2 regions of the Alteromonas sp. V450 genome follow, and region 1 is predicted to be linked to the other one. Evidence: predicted binding sites of a transcription regulator. Region 1 holds the regulator's gene; the other holds the start of a gene.

The links. Region 1 encodes NrdR, which represses ribonucleotide reductase genes. Its sites were predicted from a motif close to AAACACNANATNTNGTGTTT; they were not measured.
Region 2: nrdA (class 1a ribonucleoside-diphosphate reductase subunit alpha) is a predicted target of NrdR. The motif match lies at 2,242-2,261, and genes of this name have one in related genera.

Annotation. Positions count from the first base shown of each region.
Region 1 covers NZ_MODU01000004.1:1,759,108-1,762,305, forward strand. The annotation lists gene BK026_RS07690 (riboflavin synthase) at 1-200, opposite strand, end outside; gene ribD (bifunctional diaminohydroxyphosphoribosylaminopyrimidine deaminase/5-amino-6-(5-phosphoribosylamino)uracil reductase RibD) at 221-1,360, opposite strand; gene nrdR (transcriptional regulator NrdR) at 1,411-1,860, opposite strand; gene glyA (serine hydroxymethyltransferase) at 1,959-3,198, opposite strand, start outside.
Region 2 covers NZ_MODU01000004.1:1,220,878-1,224,075, reverse strand. The annotation lists gene nrdA (class 1a ribonucleoside-diphosphate reductase subunit alpha) at 1-1,981, opposite strand, end outside; gene ubiG (bifunctional 2-polyprenyl-6-hydroxyphenol methylase/3-demethylubiquinol 3-O-methyltransferase UbiG) at 2,495-3,198, opposite strand, start outside.

The DNA of each region.
Region 1 (3,198 bases):
GTTTCAGCTGACACATCTGCGCAGTAATAATCGGGCCCCATATCGGTAACTGTTAAGCAAACACCATTGGTTGCGATACTGTCGCCTAAAGCAACATCAGACATATCAAGCGTAGGTGACGCAACGGTAAGGCGAATATCGTTGCCACGGTTATCAAGCTTTTTAATAGTACCAAGCGCTTGAATAATTCCAGTAAACATAAAGTTCCTCTTTAATCGCGTTAACCACGTATATTGCTAACATCAGGACGGAAGATAAGCTTAATATCGTTACCCACCTGACGATTTTCAATAAGCGAAAGCGAAATACATTCATTTAACGACGTAAACGCTGGCAAATTAATCATACTTTTGCCCTTATCACCTAAAAGTTTTGGCGCTTGATAGCATATTAGCTCATCCACCAGCCCTTCTTGCAATAATGCACCGGCAAGGCCTGGGCCTGCCTCAACCCACACTTCATTATATTGCTTATCGCCTAATGCTGATATTAGTGAATGTAAGTCGAGCTTACCGTCTTTTTCATCTACCAAAAGGTATTGCTGTGTTGCTGTATCTGGATGGGGCTGCGACGTAGCCGTTAAAGTAACATTTCCGTCGGTAAACAACGTATAGTCTCGAGAAAGCTTACTTTTGCTATCGACAACAACCCGAGCAGGCTGGCGAATGTGTGCTAGAGGATAATCGGTAAACTGTGCTTCTTTTTCTCTAACCAACAAACTAGGATTATCGGCTTTCACCGTACCTGAGCCTGTTAACACCACACAGCTTTGGGCGCGATAGTGCTGCACATCCCGTCTTGCTTCTGGCCCCGTAATCCATTGACTCACGCCATTTTGAAGCGCTATTTTACCGTCTAGGCTAATGCCTAATTTCACACGTACATAGGGCTTTCCGGTAAGCATGCGTTTGATAAAACCGGGGTTTAGCGCTGCAGCCTCAGCTGCCATTACGTCACTTACTACCTCAATGCCTGCCTTCTGCAAGATACTAATACCATTGCCGCATACATTTGGGTTAGGGTCGGTCATTGCGATAACCACCCGCGCCACCTTCGCGTTGACCAAAGCCACTGCGCAAGGCGGCGTACGGCCAAAATGACTGCAGGGCTCAAGTGTAACGTAAGCGGTTGCGCCCTTTGCGCCCTCGTTCCTTGCGTTAGAAGCTTCTCGTAAAGCATGTACTTCGGCATGGGGAGTGCCAGCTTGAATGTGATAGCCTTGACCAAGCAGTTGATTGTTTTCGTCTACAATTACACAGCCAACGCGAGGGTTAGGGGAAGTGGTAAAGCGCCCTAGTTGGGCAAGCTGAATGGCTTTGGCCATCCAAAAATAATCGTTTTTAACCGTTTCGTGGTTCACTTGGATTCCTGTTGTAGCCCTAAGTGTCTGATGTTTGGGAGGTAGCCGACCTAATCCCCTAATCGTGCAATCTCTTCTCCAAACTCACGAATATCTTCAAAGGAACGATAAACGGAAGCGAACCGGACATAAGCAACTTTGTCGAGTTCTTTGAGAGCTTTCATAATTAGGTTGCCGAGTAGCTCACTGCTCACTTCGCGCTCGCCAGTTGCGCGCAACTGTGACTTGAGAGAAAGAATACATTGCTCAATCTTTTCAGTGCTCACAGGACGCTTTTCGAGCGCTCGCTGTAAGCCTGCACGAAGTTTGTCTTCGTTAAATGGTTCTCGAGAACCATCGCGTTTGATGACGCGAGGCATCACAAGTTCAGCGCTTTCGAAGGTCGTAAAACGTTCGTGACAAACCATACATTCACGGCGTCTACGCACCTGCTGCCCTTCTGCAACCAAACGAGAATCAATGACTTTGGTTTCTTGTTCTGAACAAAACGGGCAAAACATGAATAATCCTTAAATATTGCGTACTTAGGCTTATTAAGCGAACGTAGACTAGTTAGTCAAGCATTAGTACCAAAGTACGCAACAAAACACAAACCTATTTATTTATAAACAGGGAATTGTGCACAAAGTGCTACCACTTCATCTTGAACACGCTTAATAACAGACTCATCGCCCATGTTATCTAGAATGTCACAAATCCATGTTGCAACCTGCTTCGCTTGCTCTTCTTTGAAACCACGGCGAGTAATCGCTGGGCTACCAATACGAAGACCACTGGTTACAAACGGTGAACGCGGATCATTCGGTACAGAGTTTTTGTTTACCGTGATGTTTGCTGCACCTAGTGCTGCATCTGCATCTTTACCGGTTATGTCCTTATCAATAAGATCAAGTAGGAACAAATGGTTGTCGGTACCACCAGAAACGATGTTATAACCGCGCTCTTGCATTACAGAAACCATCGCTTTCGCGTTCGCGACAACCTGCTGCTGGTATGCTTTAAACTCTGGCTGTAGCGCTTCTTTAAACGCAACGGCTTTAGCTGCAATCACGTGGCAAAGTGGGCCACCTTGGTTACCTGGGAATACTGAGCTGTTAAGCTTTTTGTAAATTGCTTCGTCGCCACATGAAGATAGGATTAGACCACTGCGCGGACCCGCAAGCGTTTTATGGGTAGTCGTTGTTACCACATGAGCATGAGGAAGCGGATTTGGATAAACGCCAGCGGCTACTAAGCCCGCTACGTGCGCCATATCAACAAGTAAGTATGCGCCAACGCTATCTGCGATTTCGCGGAATTTCGCCCAATCAACAATGCCTGAATAGGCAGAGAAACCACCGATAATCATTTTCGGCTTGTGCTCTTTGGCAAGCGCTTCAACCTGCGCGTAATCGATTTCGCCGGTTTGTTTGTTCAAACCATACTGTACAGCGTTATAGGTTTTACCAGAGAAGTTTACGTGTGAACCGTGGGTTAGGTGACCACCTTCAGAAAGGCTCATTCCCAAAACAGTATCGCCTGCGTCAAGTAGTGCCATGAATACGGCAGAGTTAGCTTGTGAACCAGCGTGCGGTTGAACGTTCGCGTAGTCCGCTCCAAAAAGTGCTTTTGCACGGTCAATAGCAAGCTGTTCAACAACGTCTACGTGCTCACAACCACCGTAGTAACGCTTGCCTGGGTAACCTTCAGCATACTTATTAGTAAGCTGTGAACCCTGTGCTTCCATCACACGTGGACTACAATAGTTCTCAGAGGCAATTAGCTCAATGTGATGTTCTTGACGCTCAACCTCTTTAGACATTGCATCGGCTAATTCAGGATCGAAGTCAGCTATATTC
Region 2 (3,198 bases), 540 kb from region 1:
TTTCGTACTCAGGTACAACTTGTTTAAGAACACCATCTTTACTCGACTTAATGCTGATAAAACCACGTGGCGGCTCAATACCGTTTGTCGCGTTAGAAATCTGAGAAGAAGTCTCTGACGGCATTAATGCTGACAGCGTAGAGTTACGCAAACCGTGAGTTTTGATTTCTTCACGAAGTGTATCCCAGTCGTAATGAAGTGGTTCATTACATACGCTATCAAGATCCTTCTTGTAGCTGTCAATTGGCATGATGCCTTGAGAATAGGTGGTTTCGTTAAACTTAGGACACGCACCTTTTTCTTTGGCAAGATTGTTCGACGCTTTAAGTAGGTAATACTGCATTGCTTCAAATGTGCGGTGAACGAGACCGTTCGCGCTGTGATCAGAATACTTAACGCCATTTTTAGCAAGGTAGTATGCAAAGTTGATAACACCAACACCCAGTGTACGACGCCCCATTGTTGCGTTATACGCAGCAGGAACAGGGTAGTCTTGGTAATCAAGCAGGTTATCTAGCGCACGTACTGCAAGGTCAGACAGCTCTTCAAACTCGTCCAGTGACTTAATCGCACCTAAGTTGAACGCTGACAGCGTACAAAGTGCAATTTCACCGTTCTCATCATTAACGTGCTGAAGCGGCTTAGTAGGTAGCGCAATTTCAAGGCATAGGTTGCTCTGACGAACTGGCGCAACTTCTGGGTTAAACGGGCTGTGCGTATTACAGTGGTCAACGTTTTGAAGATAAATACGACCTGTGCTTGCACGCTCTTGCATGAACAAGCTGAATAGCTCCATCGCTTTAATTTGCTTCTTACGAATGCTGTCGTCGTTTTCGTATTTAACGTATAGCTCTTCGAACTTATCTTGATCAGCGAAGAATGCATCGTAAAGACCCGGTACGTCAGACGGGCTAAATAGTGAAATATAGCCGTCTTTCATCATGCGCTGGTACATGAGTTTGTTGAACTGAACACCGTAATCTAGGTGACGTACTCGGTTTTCTTCAACACCACGGTTGTTCTTAAGCACTAACAGTGATTCGACTTCCATATGCCAAATAGGATAGAACAGCGTAGCAGCGCCACCACGAACACCACCCTGTGAACAGCTTTTTACTGCGGTCTGGAAGTATTTATAGAACGGAATACAACCTGTGTGGAATGCTTCACCGCCGCGGATAGGGCTACCTAGTGCGCGAATACGGCCTGCGTTTACACCGATACCCGCACGCTGACTTACGTACTTAACAATGGCGCTTGCCGTTGCATTGATTGAGTCCAAGCTGTCGCCCGTTTCAATAAGTACGCAAGAGCTGAACTGACGAGTTGGTGTACGTACGCCAGCCATTATAGGTGTAGGCAGTGACAACTTGAACGTTGACGCTGCATCGTAGAAGCGGCGTATGTAGTCCATACGTGTAGATTTATCGTAATTTGCGAAAAGGCATGCCGCCACCAAGATATACAGGAACTGTGCACTTTCGTAAATTTCACCAGTAACACGGTTTTGAACCAAGTACTTGCCTTCAAGCTGCTTAACTGCGGCATAGCTGAAGTTCATGTCACGCCAATGATCAATGTACGTGTCCATTTCAGCAAATTCTTCAGGCGTGTAGTCTTCAAGCAAGTGTTTATCGTACTTACCCATATCAACCATCTTTCCTACATGTTCTAACAGAGTAGGCGGCTCAAATTGTCCGTACGCTTTTTTGCGAAGGTGGAAAATGGCTAAGCGTGCAGCAAGATATTGATAATCTGGCGCGTCGGTAGAGATAAGATCTGCCGCTGATTTGATCAGGGTTTCGTGGATCTCGCTAGTATTGATGCCATCGTAAAATTGGATTTGAGCTTTAATTTCGACTTGTGAAACAGAAACGTTTTTAAGTCCTTTTGCTGCCCATGTAACGACTTTGTGAATTTTCTCTAAGTCGATGGACTCTTTTTCACCATTGCGTTTGGTGACGAATAAGTTGTTGTTCATGTTACTGGCCGTTTCTCTGTTAGCGCTTGATGCGTGGGCTATTTGTGCCCATTTATATTTAAATTATTGCTTTATTACCTTGCGAACTTGCTATCGTTTTTGGCTCACGCCAGATCAACAACTCGCAAAAAAGCGGCCCAAACACATACTGGAAAGTAATACGTATAGACTGCTTATAAATTTTTACTGCTAGTGGTTTTCCAGCAGATCTGTTTCTCTGCCGATCCCGGTGTTTTTTATCTGGGATCCGTCGCTGGACTAAACACAAGATAGTGAGGTTTTAGACTTAATGCAACCCAATATCTGGTGGTATTTCCAGCACTCAGATTGGCACGAAATTTATGTTAGTAACAGCTAACTTTTTAGCGTTCTACAAGCGTAAAATATCTGGATTGCAAGCGTTTTAATCAAAATCTTCGACGTAAAAATTAATTTATTCTTAGAATTCAGTTTTTATACAAGCACGATATATGGTGTTTAAATTATCGCCGCAACCCAATATGTAGTGTTAAATTAACTTTGCGCTTCTGTATATAGCAAGTAGTTAACGTCTACATTATTAGACGAAAGATAAAAGCCCTGCGAAATTGGGTCCATGTGCAAACCTGTCATGTCGCGTGGAAGCAGGCCGGCATTGTCGGTCATCGACATAAGTTCAGACGGTTTGATGAACTTGCTGTGATCGTGAGTTCCTTTAGGCACTAATTTAAGAATATATTCCGCACCTACGATCCCCATCAGATAAGATTTGAGATTCCGATTAAGTGTGGAAAAGAAAACATGGCCGCCGGGTTTGACTAATTTAGCACAGGCCATAACTACAGAAGCTGGCTCAGGCACGTGTTCTAGCATTTCCATACAGGTAACTACGTCAAACTTACCTGCATTTGCTTCTGCAAACGCTTCAGCCGTAGAGCATACGTAATCAACCTTAACGCCCGATTCTAAACCGTGAAGTTTTGCCACTTCTAACGACGCCTCAGCCATATCTAAACCTGTCACTGTTGCTCCCGCACGTGCCATCGATTCTGCTAAAATGCCGCCGCCACAGCCGATGTCAACAACGCTTTTATCAAACAAGCCTTTGCTGTGTTGGTTTATAAAATCTAAACGAAGCGGGTTTATAAGGTGTAATGGCTTAAACTCTCCCTCTGGATCCCACCAGCGAGAAGCGAGCTCTGAGAACTTATTAATTTCTTGTTGATCGACATTCGTCA